One region of the Variovorax sp. V35 genome, then DNA from elsewhere that is predicted to be linked to it. Evidence: predicted binding sites of a transcription regulator. Region 1 holds the regulator's gene; each other region holds the start of a gene.

Evidence for each region. Region 1 encodes sigma-54, which starts transcription at its own class of promoters, with help from an activator protein. Its sites were predicted from a motif close to TGGCANGNAANCTGCTTT; they were not measured.
Region 2: ACAM42_RS33140 (pilin) is a predicted target of sigma-54. The motif match lies at 3,960-3,977, and genes of this name have one in related genera.
Region 3: ACAM42_RS22745 (nitrate/nitrite transporter) is a predicted target of sigma-54. The motif match lies at 6,713-6,730, and genes of this name have one in related genera.

Annotation. Positions count from the first base shown of each region.
Region 1 is NZ_AP028666.1:584,437-592,169, forward strand. Features, by position in the region: gene ACAM42_RS02690 (thiol:disulfide interchange protein DsbA/DsbL) at 5-649, shown strand; gene lptA (lipopolysaccharide transport periplasmic protein LptA) at 771-1,490, shown strand; gene lptB (LPS export ABC transporter ATP-binding protein) at 1,487-2,281, shown strand; gene rpoN (RNA polymerase factor sigma-54) at 2,299-3,888, shown strand; gene ACAM42_RS02710 (phospholipase D family protein) at 3,899-5,515, shown strand; gene ACAM42_RS02715 (LysE family translocator) at 5,520-6,167, opposite strand; gene ACAM42_RS02720 (YceI family protein) at 6,193-6,825, opposite strand; gene ACAM42_RS02725 (YceI family protein) at 6,864-7,448, opposite strand; gene ACAM42_RS02730 (cytochrome b) at 7,445-7,733, opposite strand, start outside.
Region 2 is NZ_AP028666.1:7,153,919-7,161,651, reverse strand. Features, by position in the region: gene ACAM42_RS33155 (FHA domain-containing protein) at 18-668, shown strand; gene ACAM42_RS33150 (CHASE2 domain-containing protein) at 741-2,999, shown strand; gene ACAM42_RS33145 (3',5'-cyclic-nucleotide phosphodiesterase) at 3,029-3,832, shown strand; gene ACAM42_RS33140 (pilin) at 4,035-4,547, shown strand; gene ACAM42_RS33135 (hypothetical protein) at 5,199-5,459, shown strand; gene ACAM42_RS33130 (hypothetical protein) at 5,477-5,887, shown strand; gene ACAM42_RS33125 (hypothetical protein) at 5,815-6,177, shown strand; gene ACAM42_RS33120 (pilus assembly protein) at 6,203-7,733, opposite strand, start outside.
Region 3 is NZ_AP028666.1:4,940,860-4,948,592, forward strand. Features, by position in the region: gene tsaD (tRNA (adenosine(37)-N6)-threonylcarbamoyltransferase complex transferase subunit TsaD) at 1-671, opposite strand, end outside; gene ACAM42_RS22720 (nitrate regulatory protein) at 772-2,037, shown strand; gene ACAM42_RS22725 (CmpA/NrtA family ABC transporter substrate-binding protein) at 2,358-3,605, shown strand; gene ntrB (nitrate ABC transporter permease) at 3,619-4,542, shown strand; gene ACAM42_RS22735 (ABC transporter ATP-binding protein) at 4,539-5,348, shown strand; gene ACAM42_RS22740 (type IV pili methyl-accepting chemotaxis transducer N-terminal domain-containing protein) at 5,374-6,657, opposite strand; gene ACAM42_RS22745 (nitrate/nitrite transporter) at 6,918-7,733, shown strand, end outside.

The DNA of each region.
Region 1 (7,733 bases):
TTCCATGAAACGTCGTGACTTTTCGCTGGCCGCCACTTCGATCGGGCTGCTTTCGCTGGCTGCCGTTCCGGCACACGCCCAGCGCGCCCCCAAGGCCGGCACCGATTTCCTCGTGCTCGACAAGCGCGTGCCCGTCGATGCACCCGCCGGCAAGGTCGAGGTGGTCGAGTTCTTCTCGTACAACTGCCCGCATTGCAACGACTTCGAGCCGTCGCTCGAAGCCTGGGTCAAGGCGGCCCCGAAGGAAGTGGCCTTCCGCCGCATCCCGGTGCCCTTCGTGGGCAACGACGTCGAAGCCAAGCAGCGCCTGTACTTCACGCTCGAAGCGATGGGCAAGCTGGACGAGTACCACTCGAAGGTGTTCGCCGCCATCCACGCGCAGCGCCAGAACCTGAACGGCGACGCCAACATCCAGGCCTGGGCCGAGCGTGCCGGCCTCGACGGCGCCAAGTTCAAGGAAACCTTTGCGTCCTTCGGCGTGGCCAGCAAGGCCCGCCGCGCGGCGCAGCAGACCGAGGCCTACAAGGTCGCCGGCGTGCCGGCCCTGGCCGTGGCGGGCCGCTGGTATGTGGACGGCGAAACCGCCGGCAGCATGTCCAAGGTGCTGCAGGTCGCGACCTTCCTCATCGGCGAAGCCAAGAAGGGCTGACCGACCCGGCGACCTGCTTTTTGGTCGAATGCAAGGCCCGCTTCGGCGGGCTTTTTCATTGGCGGCGGTGGGCAATTGCCATCCCACGCATACAATGTTTCAGAGCAAGTTTCGTGCCTTTATGACATTGCCCTCCATCCCCACATTCCCCACCCTTCGTCGCCTCGGCCGCCTGGCTTTCGGTGCGCTGTTGCTGGCCGGTGCCGCCTCGGGCGCCCTGGCCGAAACCGCCGACCGCACCAAGCCGATGAACATCGAGTCCGACTCGATGCGCTACGACGACCTGAAACAGACCAGCGTGTTCACCGGCAACGTGCTGGTCACGAAGGGCACGATCATCATCCGCGGCGCGCGGCTGGACGTGCGCCAGGACGCCGAGGGCTACCAGTACGGCGTGGTCACGGCGGCGCCCGGCAAGCTGGCCTATTACAAGCAGAAGCGCAACGCCGGCGACGAGTGGATCGAGGGCGAGTCGGAAGTCATCGAGTACGACAGCCGCGCCGACAACGTCAAGTTCATCCGCCGCGCCGTCATGCGCCGGCTGATCGGCGCCACGGCCAACGACGAGAGCAGCGGCGCGCTGATCGTCTACGACCAGAGCAACGACACCTACACCGTCAACGGCTCCCTCGTGCCGCCGAACGCCGGCGTCTCGGCGGGCGGCGGCGGTCGCGTCAAGGCCATCCTCACGCCGAAGGCCACGCCGGCCCCGGCGGCGCCCGGCTCCGCACCCGCGGCCGGTGGCAAGAAGCCCGCGGCCCCGGCACCCACTCCCGCGCCCGGCGCCGGGCTGCGTCCGAGCACCACGCTGGGCGGCCCCGAAGGGGAAGGGCGCAAGTGATCGAAACCGCAGGAACCCAGACCGCCGACGGCATTCCGGGCAGCCGCCTCGTGGCGCGCGGCCTCAAGAAGAGCTACGGCAGCCGCACGGTCGTGAAAGACGTCTCGCTCGACGTGCAAAAGGGCGAGGTCGTCGGACTGCTCGGCCCCAACGGCGCGGGCAAGACCACCTCGTTCTACATGATCGTCGGGCTGGTGCGCGCCGACGCCGGCGAGATCACCATCGACGGCGAGCCCATCGCCCACATGCCCATTCACCGCCGCGCGCGCATGGGCCTGAGCTACCTGCCGCAGGAAGCCTCGATCTTCCGCAAGCTCACGGTCGAGGAAAACGTGCGCGCCGTGCTCGAGCTGCAGCGCGAGCCCGACGCCAACGGCCGCATGGTGCCGTTGTCGAAGCAGGCCACCGAAGAGCGACTGGCCGACCTGCTGTCCGACCTGCGCGTGGACCACCTGCGCGATTCGCCCGCGCTCGCGCTGTCGGGCGGCGAGCGCCGCCGCGTCGAAATCGCGCGTGCGTTGGCCACACAGCCGCGCTTCATCCTGCTGGACGAGCCCTTCGCCGGCATCGACCCGATCGCCGTGATCGAGATCCAGCGGATCATCAGTTTCCTGAAAGAGCGCGGCATCGGCGTGCTCATCACCGACCACAACGTGCGTGAGACGCTGGGCATCTGCGATCACGCGTTCATCATCAGCGACGGGCACGTGCTGGCACAAGGCACACCCTCGGAGATCGTCGACAACGCCGAGGTACGCAGGGTGTACCTGGGCGAGCACTTCCGCATGTAAGGGCGGGGGCGGTTCCTATGAAGCAAGGGCTGTCCCTTCGCGTTTCGCAGCATCTGGCCTTGACGCCTCAGCTGCAGCAGTCGATCCGGCTTCTGCAGCTCTCCACGCTCGAACTGAGCCAGGAGGTGGAGCAGATGCTGGACGAGAACCCGTTCCTCGAGCGCACCGCGGAAGAAGCGGCGCGCGAGGAATTCGGGCTGGACACGGCCGACGCGCCGGTGCCGCGCGACGACGCGGGCGAGGGCGAGGCCGAGTTCACGCCGTCCGCCGCCAGCACGTCCTCCACCTCCAGCGACACCACCACCTCGACCCCCGACACCGACGGCCCCGCCGCCGAGATCGCCGAGCGCGAGCCCGACTGGGAAGGCGACGGCACCGTCGACATGGCGCCCGACGACAGCGAGTGGGGCAGCGACGCGCCCGCGCGCCAGAACAACCTGGGCGACGACGAGCGTGCCGACGCCACCGAACTCGCGCGCAGCCAGGAGTCGCTGCAGTCGTTCCTGCACCGCCAGGCGCTGAGCCTGCGGCTCAATGAAAACGACTGCGCCGCGCTGCGCTTCCTGATCGAGTCGCTCAACGACGACGGCTACCTCGAAGACTCGCTGCCCGCATTGGCCTCGGGCCTGGCGGGCGACGACAACGACCAGTTCGACGACCTCGTGCACCACTTCCAGGTGGCGCTGGGCCTGCTGCAGAGCCTGGAGCCGGTGGGCGTCGGCGCGCGCGACCTCGGCGAATGCCTGAGCATCCAGCTGAAGGCGCTTGCCAGCGAAGACGAGACCGAGGCCGAAGCGCTCATCCGCAAGACCGCCATCGCGATCTGCAAGCAGCCCATGGAGCTGCTCGCGCGGCGCGACTTCAAGCGCCTGGCCACGCTCACGCGCACCAACGAAGACCTGGTGCGCTCGGCGCTGCAGGTCATTGCGCGGCTCGAGCCCAAGCCGGGGCGCCGCTTTGTCGACGTCGAACGCAACATCGTCATTCCCGACGTGATCGTCACCAAGACCGGGCGCGGCACCAACGTGAAGTTCCGCGTCATGCTCAACCCCGAGGTCATGCCGCGCCTGCGCGTGCACGACATTTACGCCGGTGCGCTCAAGTCGCACAAGGGCGAGGGCAGCCAGGCGCTGTCGCAGCGGCTGCAGGAGGCGCGCTGGTTCATCAAGAACATCCAGCAGCGCTTCGACACCATCCTGCGCGTGAGCAACGCCATCGTCGAGCGCCAGAAGAGCTACTTCGTGCACGGCGAGCTGGCCATGCGCCCGCTGGTGCTGCGCGAGATCGCCGACGAGCTGGGCCTGCACGAGTCGACCATCTCGCGCGTGACCACCGCCAAGTACATGGCCACGCCCTTCGGCACGGTCGAGCTGAAGTACTTCTTCGGTTCGGCGCTGGGCACCGAGACCGGTGGCAATGCGTCGAGCACCGCGGTGCGCGCGCTGATCAAGCAGTTCGTGAGTTCCGAGAGCATCAAGAAGCCGCTGTCCGACAGCCAGATCTCCGAGATGCTGAAAGAGCAGGGCATCGAGTGCGCGCGCCGCACCGTCGCCAAGTACCGCGAAGCGCTGCGCATCGCACCGGCCAACCTGCGCAAGGCTCTGTAGAAAGCCCACGATGACCCGTCGCCTGCTGTCGCGCTGGGGGCATTGGGTTCTTGTTGTGGCTGCGGCGCTGCTGTTCGCCGGCTGCGCCACGCTGCCCGACGAGGCACCGCGCCCGCCCACCAAGGCCATCGCCGTCTCGGCCGACACCGCGCTCGGCAAGATCGCGCTGGCCTCGCAGCCCGACCCCGACCTCAGCGGCTTTCGCCTGATGCCTGGCGGCGACTTCGCCTTCGACACGCGGCTGCAGCTGGCGCGCCGCGCGCAGCGCACGCTCGACGTGCAGTACTACCAGATCGAGAACGACGAGACCGGCCGCTACCTGCTGCGCACTCTGCGCGATGCGGCCCAGCGCGGCGTGCGCGTGCGCCTGTTGATGGACGACCTGTACACGTCCGGCGAAGACGAGCTGCTGCTCGGCCTGGCCGCCACGCCGAACGTCGAGCTGCGCCTGTTCAACCCGTTCCCGGCGGGGCGCGGCAGCCTGCTCAAGCGCTTCACCGCGTCGCTGTTCGACTTCAGCCGCGTCAACCGCCGCATGCACAACAAGCTCTTCATCGCCGATGGCGCGATGGCGGTGGCGGGCGGGCGCAACATCGGCAACCAGTACTTCCGCCGCACCACCGGCCCGAACTTCATCGACCTCGACACCTTCGTGACGGGTGCGCTGATCCCGCGCCTGGGCGTGCTGTTCGACCAGTACTGGAACAGCCCGCACGTGCGCCCGATCGGCGCGGTCGTGCACACCGACCTGCCGCGCGAAGAGCTGCAGCGCCGCTTCGACGCCGCCACCGGCCCCGACACCACGCCGCCGCCGCCCAGGCCTGCGCCCAACGACCTGCTCGGCTACAGCCCGGTGGCCGACGACCTCGACGCCGGCAAGCTGGGCCTGATCTGGACCACCGCCGAGGCTTATGCCGATTCGCCCGACCGCGTGATCGGCAAGACCGCGTCGTACGGCGGCGTGCCGCTGCTCGACGTGGACAGCGTGCGCTACAACGTGGTCGAGCAGATGCGCCGCGCGCGCAGCGAGGTGACGCTGGTCTCGCCCTACCTGATCCCGGGCGCGTCGGGGCTGGAGGTGATGCGCGAGATCCGCGGGCGCAACGTGAAGATCAGCGTGGTCACCAACTCGCTCGCCGCCACCGACGAACCGCTGGTGCACACCGCCTACCGCCGCTACCGCGCCGACATGCTCGCGTTGGGCGCCGAGCTGCACGAGCTGAGTTCCGCGCGCACGCGGCGCAGCGTGCGGCTGGGTTTGTTCGGCACGTCGGTGGGGCGGCTGCACGCCAAGTCGGCGGTGATCGACCAGCGCATCCTGTTCGTCGGCTCGATGAATTTCGACCCGCGCTCCGAGATCCACAACACCGAGATCGGCCTGTTCATCCGCAGCCCCGAGATGGCGCAGCAGACACTGAAGCTGCTCGACGTGCTCAAGCAGCAGGGCGCCTACCGGCTGCGCTTTGCCGAAGGCGGTAATGCGGGCGCAGTCGGCTCGCGGCGCATCGAATGGGTCAGCGAGGAAGGCGGCAAGACCACCGTGCTGCACGAAGAGCCCGACTCGGGCTTCTGGGACCGCACCATGCTCGAGCTGCTGTCGCCGCTCACGCCCGAGAGCCTGTTGTAGCGGCTCAGGTGCCGCGCACCGCCGACCACACCAGCCGCAGGCCCAGCAGGCCCATCACGCCACCGGCCGCGCGGTCGATCCAGGTCTTGTAGCGCAGGTAGGCCGCACGCGGCGCGGCCGAGGACAGCGCCAGCGCGACGATCGCGTACCAGCCCGTCTCGATGCAGAAGATCACGGCCGGCACCGCGAGCGCCAGCACCAGCGGCACCTCACGCGGAAGGAAGGCCGCGAAGATGCTCGCATACACCACCGCCGTCTTCGGGTTGCTGATCTGCGTGGCCAGGCCGAGCAGGAAGGTGCGTCCGCTGCGGCCCTGGCTTCGGGGCGAGGCGTCCGTGTCGGGCGTGATCGCGAGCGGCTGCCGCGCGCCGCGCCAGATGCGAAAGCCCAGGTAGATCAGGTAGGCGCCGCCGAAGGCCTTGATCGCGAGGTACAGCCCCGGCACCGCGAGGAAGGCCGCCTGCAGCCCGGCCAGCGCCGCGATCGAGAACGCCAGCCCGCCGGCGCCCATGCCCAGCGCCGCAGCCAGCCCGTCGCTGCGCGAGGCCACGGCCGTGCGCGCCACCATGACGAAGCTCGGGCCCGGGCTCATCGCGCCCACGGCCATGGCGCCGGCGATGCCGAGCAGGGACAGAAGGTGGGCGTCGGTCATGGGAAGGCTCCGGTGGGGAATGGGTTCATTGCACGTTCACGGCTTCGACCTGCACCAGCAGCTTCACCTTGTTCTCGAAGCCGAAGTTCAGGCCCCAGGTGATGCCCCAGTCGCTGCGCTGCACGGTGGCCTCGAAGTCGCCGCCGCAGACCTGGCGGTTGATGAGCGGGTTCAGGTAGCAGTTGAAGCGCACGGCCTTCAGCGTCACCGGCTTGGTCTGGCCCATGAGCGTGAGCGTGCCGGGCACGTCGGTCACCTTGTCGCCGCTGAAGTCGATGCGCTCGGCCACGAAGCGGCCGGTGGGAAATTCGGCCACGTTGAAGAAGTCCTTGCTCTGCACGTGGCGGTTGAGCAGGTCGACGCCGGTGTTGATGGAGCTGATGTCCATCGTGATGTCGACCTTGCCGCTGGCGCCGGTGCCGTCGATCTTCACCGAGCCGTCCTTGGTGCTGAAGCGGCCGCGGTTGGTGGTGGTGCCGTAGTGGCCCATCTCGTACATGACGAAGGTGTGGGTCGGGTCGATCACGTAGCTCGCATTTTTGACCGGCCCGCCCGCGGGCTTGGCGGCCAGCGGCGGCGCGGTGTATTCCTGGGCCGTGGCGGCCAGCGGCAGGGCCGCGCCCGCGCACAGGGCCGCGGCGAAGAAGAGCTTGTTCATGGCAAGGGAAGAAGGATGCATGGGAAATGAAATCGTCGTCACAGCGGCCCGAGGCCCGCGAGCGTCAGCTTGAAGCGCACCTGCACCTCGTTGCCGACCACCGAGGTGTCGGTCCATTCGCCGTCGCCCACCTTGTAGTCGAGCCGCTGGATCGTGAGCGTGCCCGTGGCGACCGAGTAGGCGCCGCCCGACGACACGATGCTCACGGGCACCGTCACGTACTTGCTGACGCCCTTGATGGTGAGCTTGCCGGCCATCTCGAAGCGGCCTTCGCCCAGCGCCTTGATGGCGCTCGAGCGGAAGCTGGCCTGCGGGAAATGCGCGGTGTCGAACCAGGTCGGCTTGGGCAGCTCGGCATCGCTCATGGGCACGCCGAAGCCGGCGCTGGCGGTGTCGATCTGCAGCACGACCGAGCCGCCCTCGGGCTTCTTCGGGTCGAAGGCGACCTGCGCGTCGAAGCGCTTGAAGCTGCCTTCCACCGGCACGCCCATCTGCTTGCTGACGAAGGCGATCTGGCTCTTCTCGGGCACCAGTTTGGCGGTGGTGGCCGGCAGGGGCTCGGCCGCGGCGTGCAGCGCGAGGCCGAAGAGGGCGGCGGTGCCCCACAAAAGACGGGTCGTCATCCGGCGGATTCCTTGCGTGGCGCGGGCCACATGCGTTGCAACAGACCGTCGTGGTCGATCCAGTGGTGCTTGAGCGCCGCCGCCACGTGCAGCAGCGTGACGCCGGCCAGCAGGAAGGCGCTGCGCTGGTGCAGCGGCTTGAGCACGGCCTCGGCGAAGTCCTTGTCGACCGCCACCAGGTCGGGCAGCGGCAGCAGGCTGAACCACACGACCGGCACGCCCATGCCCGAGCTGTAGGCCCAGCCGAACAGCGGGACCGCGAAGAACAGCAGGTACATCAGCGCA
Region 2 (7,733 bases), 720 kb from region 1:
ACGGGGAGTAATCGGCCATGCCGAAGATGATCATTTCGGTCGATGGCGTCGTCATCGGCCAAGTGGCGCTCGCCAAGAACCGCACGACGTTGGGCAGGCGCGCCTACAACGACATCGTGATCGACAATCTCGCCGTCAGCGGCGAGCATGCCGTGCTGCACATGAGCGGCGGCGAAGTCGAAATTGAAGATCTCAACAGCACCAACGGCACCTACGTCAATGCGCTGGCCGTCCAGAAGCAGGCGCTCCAGGACAACGACGTCATCGAGGTCGGCGGCTGCCGCATCCATTTCCGCTCGCACAGCAACCTCATGGCCGGCCCCGGCTCCGTGCGGGCCTCGCTCTCCGAGTATTCGGCGCCGATGCCGCTCTCGTCGGCACCCACCGAATCGGGCGCGCTGGTCGAGCTGGGCGTGCCCGTGCTGCGCGTGCTCTCGGGCGCCAACGAAGGCCAGGACGTCCCGCTGCAGAAGGTGGTCACCACCATCGGCAAGCCCGGCGTCGCCGTGGCCGTCGTCACCCGCCGCCGCCAGGGCTACGTGGCGGCCACCGTTGTCGGCAGCGTCACGCTCAACGGCGCCCCGCTGGGCGCCGAAGCCGTCGCGCTGCAGGAAGGCGACGTGCTTGAACTCGGCGGCGCCTCGCGCATGCAGTTCGTCCGGATCTGAGCCGCTTCCGGCGCCCCGCTCCGCCCCCCGTTTTTTCGCCGACAGGCATTTGTTGTCCAAGGCTGACCAGCCATGAGCGCATTGCGGCGGCACTGGCCGCGCATCGCCATCACGCTGCTGCCGGTGCTGCTGGCGCTGCTCCATGCCACCGGCGCCTGGCGGCTGGGTGTGATCGAGCATCTGGACCACCTGATCTACGACGCCCGCCTGCGCGCCACCATGCCGGGCACGCCCGACACGCGGGTCGTGATCGTCGATGTCGACGACGCCAGCCTGGCGCGCGAGGGCCAGTGGCCCTGGCCGCGCGACAAGATCGCCAGCCTCACGACGGAACTGCTGGCCCGCCAGCACGTGGCCGTGCTCGGCTTCGACGTGATGTTTCTCGAGCCCGATCGCAGCTCCGGCCTCGGGCGCCTGAAGGAGATCGCGGCCGGGCCATTGAGCGGCGTGCCGGGCCTCGCTGCCGAAATCGACCAGCTCGCCCCCACCCTCGACCACGACGCCACACTGGCCCAGGCCCTGCGCGGCCAGCCCGTGGCGCTAGGCTACTACTTCACGCGCACCGAACAGCCCAGCGCCAAGGGGCTGCTGCCGGCGACGCCCGTGCTGCCGCCCGACGCCTTTCCGCCCCATGCTTCCTTCGTCACGCTCTGGAACGGCTTCGGCGCCAGCCTGCCGGTGCTGGGCCGCGCGGCGCCGGTCGCGGGGTTCCTGAACACGCTTGTCGGTGACGGCAGCGACGACGGCGTGATTCGCAGCGTGCCGCTCATCGCCCGCTACGAAGGCGAGCATGCGTCGCCCGGGCACTACGAGTCGCTGGCGCTGGCGGTGTACCGGCTGGCGAACGGCTCGCCGCCCGTGCGGCCGGCGCTCGTGGCCGGCGACGGCAACTTTCCGCGCCTGCAGGCGCTGGTGCTGGGGTCGCTGCGCATCCCGGTCGACCAGAGTGCCAGCTTGCAGGTGCCGTTTCGCGGCCCCGGCGGGCCGCGCGCAGGATCGTTCCGCTACGTGGCCGCTGCCGACGTCCTTGAGGGCCGACTGGCGCCGGGTGAGTTGAAGGACAAGATCGTGCTGCTCGGCGCCACCGCGCCCGGCCTGCAGGACCTGCGCGCCACCCCGGTCGGCGCAGCGTTCCCGGGCGTCGAAGTGCACGCCAACATCGTCTCGGGCTTGCTCGACCGGCGCCTGCTGGCCGTGCCCGACTACGCGCCGGGTTATGAAGTGCTGACCGTGCTGGCGGCGGGGCTGCTGCTCGCGTTCGGGCTGTCGCTGCTGTCCGCATCGCGCGCCGTGCTGCTCGGCGCGGGCGTGGTCGCCGCGCTGGTCGGCCTCAACACCTGGCTCTACGTCGGCCACAGCCTCGTGCTCCCGCTGGCGTCGGCGCTCGTCATGGTGGCGCTGGCCTTCGCGCTCAACATGAGCTGGGGCTACTTCGTCGAATCGCGCGCGCGGCGCGGGCTGGTGCGGCTCTTCGGCACCTACGTGCCGCCGCAGCTGGTCGACGAAATGCTCGTGCGCCCCGGCCGCTACAGCATGCGCGCCGAGAGCAAGGAAATGACCGTGATGTTCTGCGACATGCGGGACTTCACCCGGCTGTCCGAGCAGATGGCGCCGGCCGAGCTGCAGGCCTTCCTGAACACCGTCTTCAGCCGGCTCACCGAGGTGATCAGCGCGCACCGCGGCACCGTCGACAAATACATGGGCGACTGCGTCATGGCCTTCTGGGGCGCGCCCATCGACACGCCCGGCCATGCCGCGCTCGCCGTGCAGGCGGCGATCGACATGGCGGCCGCCGTGCACGACATCAACCGCCAGCACCGCGCCAACGGCCGTCCCGAAATCAGCGCGGGCATCGGCTTGAACAGCGGCCTCATGAGCGTCGGCGACATGGGCTCGACCGCGCGCCGCAGCTATACCGTGGTCGGCGACGCGGTCAATCTCGCGTCCCGGCTGGAGGGCCTGAGCGGACACTACGGGGTCGAGATCGTGGCCAGCGGCGCCACCCGCGAGGCGGCGCCCGGGTTCGTCTGGCAGGAGCTCGACAGCGTGCGCGTCAAGGGCAAGGCCCAGGCTGTCGCCATCTACACCCCGCTCGCGCCGGAAGCCGCGGGCGAGGCGCAGGACACACGGCAGCAACTCGACCGCTGGAGCCAGGTGCTCGCCGCCTACCGCCGCCAGGATTGGGCGCTGGGCCGGAACTTGCTGGCCCCCCTGCTCGCCGCGGATGCGAAAAAAGTCCTTTACCAGCTCTACGCCCAGCGTTTAGCCTCGATGGCGCTTCGCCCGCAAGACCCGGACTGGGACGGCGCCACCCGGTTCGACACCAAATGACGACAGACGCATACAAGGGGTCTTCCACAATGCAGGTTCGCGTGCTGGGTTGCTCGGGCGCCATCGCCAAGGACTGCCGCACCACCTCGTTCCTGGTCGATGCGGACCTGCTCGTGGACGCCGGCACGGGCGTCGGTGACCTCACCCTCGACGAGATGGCCGCCATCGACGACGTGGTGCTCACCCATTCGCACCTCGACCACATCGCCGCCCTGCCCCTGATGCTCGACGCCGTCGGCAGCCGCCGCGTCCGGCCCCTGCGCGTGCACGCCCTGGCGGCCACCATCGATGCGCTGCGGGCGCATGTGTTCAACAACGTCATCTGGCCGAATTTCGAACGCATTCCCAGCCCCGAATCGCCGTTCGTGAGTTTTCATGAGATCGCGGTCGGGCAGCGCCTAGAACTGGGCAGCGACGCTCCCAAGCTGATCGAGGTGCTGCCGGCCGTCCACACCGTGCCGGCCTGCGGCTTCGCCATCCGCCGGGCCGAAGGCGGCGCCCACTGGGTTTTCAGCGGCGACACCGAGCGCAATCCACCCTTCTGGGAGCGCGTCAACGCGATCGACGTGGCGATGCTGGTCATCGAAACGGCCTTCAGCTCCCGCGAAGAGGCATTGGCCGAACGCAGCCTGCATCTGTCGCCGGTGGCGCTGGCGCACGAACTGGCGCACATCGATCCGGGCAAGCAATACCCGATCTACATCACCCACACCAAGCCGGCGGAGACCGAAGAAATCATGAGCCAGATCGAGATGCTGGCCGGGCGGGAGGTGGCAGGGTTGGCGCAGCGGGACATCCGCTGGCTCAAGGCGGATGGGGTGCTGACCTTCTGACTGGAAGCGGTCGGGCATGACAAATTTGTCGACACAATTGGCATCTGAGTGCGAGTTGTGTCACATCATGTAACTATCTTGTGACCAAAGGCGGCCCGATCGAGGGCTGCAGGGTGGGGAAACCGGGTGGCACGGATGCTGCGGAAGTTACCCCGCTCCGGGCTGGTTCCCGGGCTTTACAAACCAACCTGGAGTTAATCGAATGAACCGTCGTTCTATCGCACGCAATGTGCAAAAGGGTTTTACCCTGATCGAATTGATGATCGTTGTGGCGATCATTGGTATCTTGGCCGCAGTTGCGCTGCCTGCGTACCAGGACTACGTTGTCCGCTCGCGCGTTACCGAAGGTCTGGCACTTGCCAGCGGCGCCAAGACGGCAATCTCTGAAAACGCCGCCCAAGGCGCCGGCTTCGCGAATGGTTATGTGCTTCCGGCCGCAACGCCAAATGTTTCGAGCATCGCCATCGCCGATCTGACTGGCGTGATCACGATTACCTACACGGCGGCAGCTGGCAACGGCACCGTCACTCTCACGCCGACGTCGGGCGGTACTGCTCTGGCTGGTACGGCGCTGACTACCGCGCCCACTGCCACGGTCGCCGGCGCAGGCGGCAGCTCGACGGTTCCCACTGGTGGCTCCATTGAATGGCTGTGCCGTCCTGGCACGACCGGCGGCATGGCTGTTAAGTTCCTGCCCGCTTCGTGCCGCCCGTAACAGCTCTGCTGTTTCCAGAGAAGCCGCCTTCGGGCGGCTTTTTTGCGTCTACTCGAACCTCACTGGCTCCAACAGTTAGGTGGTCCTATCGTCCTGCATGGTCGAGATGTTCTTCACGAAGAGCGCTGCGCGGCCCTGATGCCTGCTTCTATCGACACCATCTTGGACGGCTGGATGAGCTCCCTGGATTGAACGGCGGCTACGCACTTCGTCGCACGCTGGCAAGATTTAACCTGAGGAGAGCGTTTCAACGCATTGAAGGCGACGGGTCGTTGAACACAACCTCCACTCGCAGTCGTGACTTGACTGCCCGGCCATCGATCTCACCGGGAGAAAACTCCGCAGCCATGAAGGCTTCGCGTAGAAAATAGGGTCGGAATTCAATTTCCAGCCGCGTCATTTTGGTGCAAAGGCTCGGCTCGTTTCGGCGCGCTGACGCGCAGGCGCTCATCGACAATTCGGTCTTCCGCCGTCGATTCCGAATCCGCCAGATGCGCCCCAAGCCCTGCAAATCTCCCCTAGCGAAGCCGGCCCCGCACTGACGCCGCCGCAGAAGCGCTTCAACACCTGATCCGCCAGATCGAGAAGGCCCGCCAGACGCTGGCGGCGTGGCACGACGGCATCGGCACCTACCGCCAGGCCCATGCGCAGGTGCTGCAGCCGCTGGAAGACGAACTGCTGGCCGCGCGCAGGCAATGGGTGTTCGCGCTGGACGAACTGCTGGGCCAGCCGCGCGGATGGACCCAGACCGATCGCGAGCCGCTGCGCGAACTGGTGTGTGACGCCGCGGGCGAGTTGCTGCATGCGCTCGACGGCGACGATGAAAACAATGATGAAGAACTCAAGGCGTTGTTCGCCTGGCACGCCGAGATCGATTTCGACACCGACCGGCAGCAGATGTGCGGGCTATGAAGGACGTGGCTGAAGCCATGACCGGCTCCGACCTGGGCGACGGCGAGAGCGTCGACACGCACGACGATCTGTTCGCGCGCATGCAGCAGGGGATGCAGGCGAAGGCGGCGGCCCAAGAGGCCAAGGAGGCCGAGCACAACACCCAGGCCGCGCCGCGCTGCAAGGCCAGCGCCGCGCAACTGCGCCGCGAAGCCGAGGCGCAACAGGCCACGCAGTCCATGCGCGAAATCTTCCGCAAGCTCGCCAGCGCCCTGAACCCCGACCGCGAAACCGATGCGCAGCAGCGCGACATCAAGACGGCGCTGATGCAGAGCAGAAGGCGAACCAGGCCTACGCGGCCAACAACCTGCTCGCGTTGCTCGAGTTGCAACTGCAGATCGAGCAGATCGACGCCAGCCATATCGCGAGCGCCAGCGCCGAGCGCCTGAAGCACTACAACAAGGTGCTGGGCGAACCACTGGCGGAAATGAAGGCGGAGATCGAGGGCGTCGAGCTGCGGTTCTGCTACGACCACGGGCTCGCGCCCGGGCGCACCGCCATCGACCCGCGCAAGCTGGGCCCACTGCTCGAGCAGCACCGCCGGCAGCTGCGCCTGGAACTGAGCCAGCAGCAGCGCGAACTGCGCACGCTGGCTGACGCAACGGCGACCAAGCGCTGGCTCAAGCAGCAGCGGCAGCTGCTGCGCGAACCCGCGTACGGGTTTGATCCTTTCTTTTGAGCGCGCTAACCGGCGTTGCGCTCCTTCAGTTCGCGATGACTTCCCGCCACATGATTCGGGTAGGCGTCGTCGCCGACGGCACCGTCACGTCATAGACCTTGTTCTTCCCATCGGACGTGCGCACGAGGATCTTGATCGACCCGTTCGGCAGCCCCTCGGGCTGCACGCGACTTGCCAGCACATTGCCGATGAAGCGGCTGCTCAGGTTGGGAATCGCCCCGCCGTTCGCGTAGTTGAGGAAGTACAGATTGGAGCTTCCGCCTGGTGAGCACTCGTCGCTAGAGGGAATGTTTGTCGTGAAGGCCAGAACGCCTTGGAACAGCACCGGGCTCGTGTACGAACGCTCGCCCACCGGTGTGGTCGCGAAATCGAGTACCCAGCCTTTCTTGGTTGCCAGGTCCAGGGGGTTGCTGGTCACGTTGATGTTGTCGCCCGAGCGGGTCGCCGTTTGCCTGACGAGGCTGGCGCGCAGCGGTGTGATGGTTGGCGAGTCGGACTTGTTGTCCATCAGGCCGTAGAACGATTGCGCCTGGCTGGCGTTGGCATTGGCGCCCGTTCCACCGGGGATATCGGAGGAGCCAAGGTACTGGCCGGTGCCCACAAACACCATGCGCTTGTTCTTGACCACCCCCAACTCAATCGCGTTGGTGATGGGTTGTGCTGTGCCACCGCTGTCGACCAGTGTCGCTAGCCGCCTGACATTCCAGTCGGTCGTCGAATTGGACGAAAGATCGAACCGCCAAACGTTGCCGTACAAATCCCCGCCATACACGTAGTCGGCCGTGTCGTCGGTGCCGGGGCTGACCAAAAACGCGCTGATCTTGGCCAGCCCGCTAGGGATGGCGCTCGTGCCTACCCCGGTGCTGATGTCCTTGATCAGTTCGCCTGTCGCGGTATTCAGAACATAGAGGTGACCCGTCCCGTCGCCGCCCGTGTCGGAGCCGTTGTTGTAGCCGGAGGTCACCAGCGTGACCCATCCCGCGGCCTTGGTTTTCACATTGAGGGGCGTGCCGTAGGAATAGCCGATGCTGTTCCTGACTGTGTCGGTGGTGTTCGCATTGGGAAACTCCCACATCACCTTGCTCGCGACGTCGGCTTCCGACGCAGCCGAAGGCGCGGTCACATTCAAGGCGTAATAGCCGCGCCCCCCCTTGCCGAGACCTCCCACGAGCACGGTCGCCCAACTGGGAGAGGGGGGTGTGGGCAGGTTGGCGCTTGTATTGCTGAGGTCCACATCCGTCGCCACGGCCGTGCCGTCGACATAGAAGCGATGCTGGAATGTGGGGGCTTGCTGGGAGAGGCCGACCAGGGAGCTGGTCGTCGTGGCCGTGGCGGAGAGATTGCTGGCCAGCAGGCTGCCGGGCACGTAGGCCCACAGTTCGTTGCCGGTGGTCGCATCGAATGCGTGCAGCATGCCGTCGTTGGCGCCCTGATAGACGACTTTGGTCCGGTTGGCTGCGGCGCCGGCCTTGAACGTGGCGTAGCCCGCATCGGTGTAGCTCGAGCGAGGCGCCGAAACATAGGTGGGCTCGGCGTTCACGATGTCCCCGAGCACG
Region 3 (7,733 bases), 2.9 Mb from region 1:
GTGAGCACGGCCGTCTTCAGGCCGGCAAACGAAAAGTCGAGATCGCCGCTGTGCAGCAGCGGGCGCGGCAGCTTGAAGGCCGCGGCGTCGCCCTCTTCGGCCAGCTTCGCGAGCCAGGGGCCGCCGGGGTACGGCAGGCCCATGAGCTTGGCGCTCTTGTCGAAGGCCTCGCCGGCCGCGTCGTCGATGGTTTCGCCGAGCAGTTCGTAGCGGCCCACGCCGTCGACCCGCATCAGCTGCGTGTGGCCGCCCGACACCAGCAGCGCCACGAACGGAAATTCGGGCGGATCGGCGCTCAGGAACGGCGACAGCAGATGCCCTTCGAGGTGATGCACCCCCAGCACCGGCTTGCCCAGCGCCACGCCGAGCGCGCAGGCCACACCCGCGCCCACGAGCAGCGCGCCGGCCAGGCCCGGGCCGCGCGTGTAGGCCACCACGTCGATCTCGGCCAGCGAGCGCCCGGCCTCGGCCATGACGGCTTCGGTGAGCGGCAGCACGCGGCGGATGTGGTCGCGGCTGGCCAGCTCGGGCACCACGCCGCCGTAGGCCTGGTGCATGGCGATCTGGCTGTGCAGCGCGTGCGAACGCAGCAGCGGCAGCGCGTCGCCGTGCGACTCGACCAGCGCCACGCCGGTCTCGTCGCAGGATGATTCGATTCCCAACAAGAGCATGGCGCCGAGTGTAGGGGCCGCCCGCCGGCGGCGCCCGCGAAGGGGCAAGCGAGGCACGGAAGTTGCACGAGCGGAAGGCGCCCCTTCTGCGCCCCCACGAATGACTTCCGGCCTGAGCTTCCTGATCGCCGCGCGCCGATGCGAGATCGACGCGCTGGACCAGCTCGCGCGCACCAGCGAGCTGGTCGGCGCCATCGGGCGGCTCGTGCATGCGCTGCAGCGCGAGCGCGGCATGTCGAACGTGTTCCTGGCCTCGCACGGCGGGCGCTTTGCCGACCAGCGCGGCCCGCAGATCGCCGAATGCCTGGCGCTCGAGCAGCAGGTGCGCGCCGGCTTCGACCGGCTCGAGGCCGAGCACCACCGCGCGGTGGGCGCCGGCCACGGCGCGCGCCTGTTCAGCCGCATCGCCTGGGTGCTGCCCGGCCTGGACGCCCTGCCCGCGCTGCGCCGGCGCATCGACGCGCTCGAACTCCAGCCCGCGCAGGCCGTGGCCGCCTTCGCCAAGCTGGTGGCCGGCCTGCTGGCGGTGGTGTTCGAGGCGGCCGACGGCGCCACCGACCCCGAGATCTCGCGCCTGCTGGTGGCGATGTTCAACTTCATGCAGGGCAAGGAGTTCGCCGGCCAGGAGCGCGCCTTCGGCGCCGCCGCGCTCGCGCTGGGCCGGGGCGACGACGCGCAGCGCCAGCAGTGGCGCCACCTCATCGAGTCGCAGGAGCGCTGCTTCCAGGTGTTCATCGATTTCTCGGGCGACGCGGTGCGCACGCTCTGGCACGACAGCCAGTCGGACGCCGTGCTGGCCGAGCTCGAGCGCCTGCGCCGCAAGGGCGCCACCTCGGTGCCGGCCGACGCGCTGCTGAGCCAGGCCTGGTTCGACTGCTGCACGCGGCGCATCGACGCCATGCAGACGGTCGAGAACCGCCTCTCGGCCGACCTGCGCGCGCTGTGCGACCACAAGACCGCCCAGGCCCGCAGCGAGCTGGCCGCGTACCGGCAACTGCTCGGCACGCTGGCCCCGCAGGCCGGCGGCGCGCTGTTCTTCGACGATGCCCAGCAGGCGCAGGACGCCACGCCGGCGCAGCTCGGGCGCCACCTCGAACGCTCGGTGCTCGACATGGTCCAGGAGCAGTCGCAGCGCCTGCAGGCCATGAGCGACGAACTCGACACCGTGCGCGCCTCGCTCAACGAACGCAAGATCGTCGAGCGCGCCAAGGGCCTGCTGATGGCGCACCGCCGCCTGAGCGAGGCCGAGGCGCACAAGATGCTGCGCCAGACCGCCATGAACCAGAAGCGCCGCCTCGTCGACGTGGCCGAGTCGATGCTGGCCATGGCCGACTACCTGCCGCTCGAGCCTGCACCGCGGCGCTGACCCGGGCCGCTTGGATTGGTGCAGCGCACAACAACTGTGCGTCGCCCGGGTTAGCGAGCCAGCAGGAACTTTCTCCTGCACCGGCGCGCCCTGCCAGCTATCTTTTCCATAGCTTCCAACGGCAGGTTCGAGCTGGCACGTCGCTTGCGTAGTCCTTGGCACGGGACCGCAAGGTCTCAAAGGCAGGTTGCACCCAACGGCGGGTGCGGCCCACCGAACCGGACAAAGGCGTCCCCATCCCGCAAGGGCTCGTTCACGAGCAGCCCCTGCGCGGTGCGGACGCCTTTTCGTTTTTGTCTTTCACTTCTGGAGCCCCGCCCATGTCCGATCTGCTGCTGAAAACCAAACTGAGCCGGCGCCGCGTGCTGCAGGCCGCCGCCCTCGGCGCCGTGGGCATCGACCCCGCGCTGCGCGCCGCCGTCTGGGCCCAGGGCTCGGACAAGCCCGAGAAGGAAGAAGTGAAGATCGGCTTCATCCCGCTGACCGATTGCGCCAGCGTGGTGATGGCTTCGGTGCTGGGCATCGACAAGAAGTACGGCGTGAAGATCGTGCCGAGCAAGGAAGCCAGCTGGGCCGGCGTGCGCGACAAGCTCGTGAACGGCGACCTCGACATGGCGCACGTCCTCTACGGCCTCGTGTACGGCATGCACCTGGGCGTGAGCGGCCCGAAGAAGGACATGGCCGTGCTCATGACCCTGAACAACAACGGCCAGGCCATCACGCTGTCGAAGAAGCTGGCCGACAAGGGCGCGGTCGATGCCGCCTCGCTCGCCAAGCTCATCGCCAAGGAAAAGGGCGAATACACCTTCGCCCACACCTTCCCCACCGGCACGCACGCCATGTGGCTCTACTACTGGCTCGCCTCGGCCGGCATCGATCCGTTCAAGGACGTGAAGAACATCACCGTGCCGCCCCCGCAGATGGTGGCCAACATGCGCGTGGGCAACATGGACGGCTACTGCGTGGGCGAGCCCTGGGGCCAGCGCGCGATCATGGACGGCATCGGCTTCACCGGCATCACGACGCAGGACATCTGGAAGGACCACCCCGAGAAGGTGCTGGGCTGCACCGCGGAGTTCACGAAGAAGTACCCGAACACCGCGCGCGCCGTCACGGCCGCGATCCTCGAGGCCGGCAAGTGGATCGACACCGGCCTGCAGAATAAGAACAAGATGGCCGAAACCATCGCCGACAAGAGCTACGTCAACACCAGCGTGGACGCCATCAACCAGCGCATCCTGGGCCGCTACACCAACGGCCTGGGCAAGAGCTGGGACGACCCCAACCACATGAAGTTCTACAACGGCGGCGCCGTGAACTTCCCGTACCTGTCGGACGGCATGTGGTTCCTCACGCAGCACAAGCGCTGGGGCCTCTTGAAGGAGCACCCCGACTACCTGAAGGTGGCCACCGAGATCAACCGCATCGACATCTACAAGCAGGCCGCCGCCGCCACGCAGACGCCCGTGCCCAAGGACGTGCTGCGCACCAGCAAGCTCTTCGACGGCACCGTCTGGGACGGCAAGGACCCGAAGAAGTACGCCGAGTCTTTCAAGCTCCATGTCTGAGGAGAAACGCACCATGGTCAGCGCTGTCTTCCATTCCCCGCTCGACGCCGTGGCCTCGCAGGTCGCCGCGCCCGTGGTGTCCAGGCCCCTGGCACCCGCCCCCGCTGCGGCCGTTGCGGCGGCAGCGCCTGCGCCCCGCACCCGCACGCCCCTGGACCTGCGCGCCTTCTGGATGCGCGTGCTCCCGCCGTTCCTGGGCTTCGGCCTGCTGGTGCTCGTGTGGGAGATCGTGGCCATGAAGAGCACCACCGGCTTTCCCTCGCCGCTGGCCACCTGGCAGCAGGCGCTCACGGTGTTCAGCGATCCGTTCTACAGCAAGGGGCCGAACGACCAGGGCGTGGGCTGGAACGTGCTGTCGTCGCTGCAGCGCGTGGCGCTGGGCTTCGGCCTCGCCGCAGCGGTCGGCATTCCGGCCGGCTTCGCCATCGGGCGCTTCGAGTTCCTCTCGCGCATGTTCAACCCGCTGATCAGCCTGCTGCGCCCGGTGTCGCCGCTGGCGTGGCTGCCCATCGGCCTGCTGGTGTTCAAGGGCGCCAACCCGGCCGCGATCTGGACCATCTTCATCTGCTCGATCTGGCCGATGGTCATCAACACCGCCGTGGGCGTGCAGCGCGTGCCCAGCGACTACATGAACGTGGCCAAGGTGCTCAACCTCAGCGAATGGAAGATCCTCACCAAGATCCTCTTTCCGGCCGTGCTGCCCTACATGCTCACGGGCGTGCGCCTGGCGGTGGGCACCGCGTGGCTGGTGATCGTCGCGGCCGAGATGCTCACGGGCGGCGTCGGCATCGGCTTCTGGGTGTGGGACGAGTGGAACAACCTCAACGTCGCCAACATCATCATCGCGATCTTCGTGATCGGCATCGTCGGCTTGGTGCTGGAGTTCGCGCTCATCAAGCTCGCCACCGCATTCACGTTCGAAGAGGTGAAGTCATGAACGACGATTCCAAGTACATCGAGATCCACAACGTCGAACAGGCGTTCAAGACGCCCAAGGGCCGCTTCGTCGCGCTGCGCGACGTGAACCTGAACGTGGCCAAGGGCGAGTTCGTCACGCTCATCGGCCACTCGGGCTGCGGCAAGTCGACGCTGCTGAACCTCATCGCCGGCCTGACCACGCCCACGCAGGGCGTGCTGCTGTGCGCCAACAAGGAGATCAAGGGCCCGGGCCCCGAGCGCGCCGTGGTGTTCCAGAACCACTCGCTGCTGCCCTGGCTCACCTGCTTCGAGAACGTGTACCTCGCGGTCGAACGCGTGTTCGCGGCCACCGAGAACAAGGCGCAGCTGCGCGAACGCACCGACGCGGCGCTCGCGCTGGTGGGCCTCACGCCCGCGGCGCAGAAGCGCCCCGGCGAAATCTCGGGCGGCATGAAGCAGCGCGTGGGCATCGCCCGTGCGCTGTCGATGGAGCCCAAGGTGCTGCTGATGGACGAGCCCTTCGGCGCGCTCGACGCCCTCACCCGCGCCAAGCTGCAGGACGAGCTGCTCGCCATCGTGCAGAAGACGCGCAGCACGGTCGTCATGGTCACGCACGACGTCGACGAGGCCGTGCTGCTCAGCGACCGCATCGTGATGCTCACCAACGGCCCGGCCGCCACCATCGGCGACGTGCTGGCAGTGGACATTGCGCGCCCGCGCAACCGCGTGGCGCTGGCCGAAGACCCGGCCTATGTGCACGCGCGCAAGGCGGTGATCGATTTTCTCTACACGCGCCAGGCGCATGTGGAGAAGGCCGCGGCCTGACCCGGCAGGCGCAGCACGACGGGCATCAAGACATGATGACCTGCAGGCTGTGCTCGTACCACCCCGTGAGACGCTCGAAGGTGTCCACGAGCGCCTCGCTGGAACGCACCAGCGTGGCGCGCCCCTCGGCACTGTCGAGCGCCTGCACGCCGCCGACGAGGCGCAGCCACTCGTCGCGCGCGCTCGCCAGCCCGGCGCGGATCTCGGGCGAGCTGAGCGGGGCACGCTCCAGCTCCAGCAGCGCGGCTTCGAATTCGTTCATGGTCGGCAGCAGCCGCTCGCGCGAGGCACCGGCCGCGAGTGTCGAGGCCAGCAAGGCGTCCTTGGCCAGTCGCTGCGCGCGCATGCGCTGCCGTCCGCAGATGTTGACGATGCGCAGCGCGCGCCGCGCACCCGAGGCCTCCAGCGCGTCCGTCAGCGCCTCGGCCGCCGACAGCAAGGCCTCGCCGCGCGCATCGATCGCGGCCAGCCCTTGCGATGCGGGCTTGGCCGTCAACAGCGCGGCCAGCGCGAGCCACGCGGCCTGCACCTCGCCGAGCGCCTGCACGCCGGCCGGACCCAGCTCGAGGGCCGTCAGATGATCCAGCGTCTGCTGCACGCGCTCGGTCGACTGCGTGCGCAGCACGCGCGCACGCTGTGCGTCGATGCCGGCCGCGAGCTGCGCCGCGACGCGCACCAGCCGCTGCGAGAGCATGCGCAGCTGGCCCGCGCGGTTGATCGCCTCGGCCCACTGCGCGGCCTCGATGACCGAGCGCGACACCTCGCCCAGCCGCAGGTTGGCGTGCATCGCGGCGCCCCGCAGCAGGCCGAAGGCTTCGTCTTCGCCGATGCCGCGCGCGGACATCAGCAGGCCCTTGGCGCGATCGACCCACTTGCGCTCGTCCATGCGCGTGCGCAGGGCGTCGAGTTCGGTGCGCAGCGCGGCCTCGCGGGTCCAGCGGGCCTGCGCCTGCGCGGTCAGTGCGGCGAGTGCATCGGCGCTGTCGATGGGTACCCACCCGTGCACGCCCGCGGCCACGAGCGCTGCGTGCTGCGCGCCGTCCAGCGGCGCGCTCATCACGCCCAGGGCGCACGGCGGTGCGCCGCCCCAGGGCGCCAGCGCATCGAGCAGCGCGTCGAGCTGCGGCTCTGTTTCATCCAGATGCACCAGGACCATCGACGGTGCGAGCGCCTGCGCGCGCTGCACCAGCGTGTGGCAGCCCGCGCGCCCGAGCACCGCGACGCCCGCGGCATCGATCGACTGCTGCAGCGACGCCGGCAAGGGCTCGCCTTCAGCGGGTTCAGGGGAAAGGACGACGAGAAGGGACATGGCGGCAAGGTGTGGCAAGGCCCGGGAAGCATAGGCCACGCCAGCCTGCATTCGCAGGCACGCCTCTTGCATCGAAGGGGGCACGGTGTAACGAAGCACCGCTTTGGTGAGGCTGCAGGTTCCTGCATCCAACCCGGCCCTCCTCAGGCCGGGCTCACCCCCATGCCGACGGCATTCGCCGCCGGCCTCCCGACTCCACCCCTGTCCGTCGACACGACCGCTGCCCGGTCGCGCCGCGGCTTTTTGCACCTTTGAACGCCATGTCCGGTTTCAGGAATTTCTTGCAGTCAGGCCACAGTCCGACCCTGTTCGCGGCCTTCCTGTACTTCTCGTTCTCCTGCTGCATCTGGGTGCTCAACGGCGCCATGGCGCCCTTCATCGGCGAGACCTTCAACCTCTCGCCCGCGCAGAAGGGCCTGATGCTGTCGGTGCCGATCATCGCGGGCGCGCTCATGCGCTTTCCGCTGGGCCTGCTGTCGCAGTACATCGGCCGCAAGAAGGCCACGCTGGTCGAGATGGGACTCATCGCCGTGGCGATGCTGTTCGGCTTCTTCTTCGTGAAGAGCTTCAACGACCTGCTCGCCATGGGCGTGCTGCTGGGCATCGCCGGCGCGAGCTTCGGCGTGGCGCTGTCGCTGGGCTCGGGCTGGTTCCCGCCGCAGCACAAGGGCCTGGCGATGGGCCTGGTGGGCGCGGGCAACGTGGGCACGGCCGTGTCGGTGCTGGTGGCGCCGCCGCTGGCCAACTGGCTGGGCTGGCAGGCGGTGTACGGCGTGGCCGCCGTCGCGATCCTCATTCCGATGGTCGTGATGGTGTTCTTCGCCAAGGAGCCGCCGGACGTGGACCCGCACGGCAGCTTCCGCGCGCACATCGCCTGCCTGTTCGAAAAAGACGGCTGGGTCTTCAGCCTGATCTACGGCGTGACCTTCGGCGGCTTCATCGGCCTCACGACCTTCCTGCCCTCGTACTACTACGACCAGTTCGGCGTGAGCAAGGTGCAGGCGGGCCAGCTGACGATGCTCGCGGCCTTCATGGGCGCGGCGGTGCGCATCGTGGGCGGCTGGTTGTCCGACCGC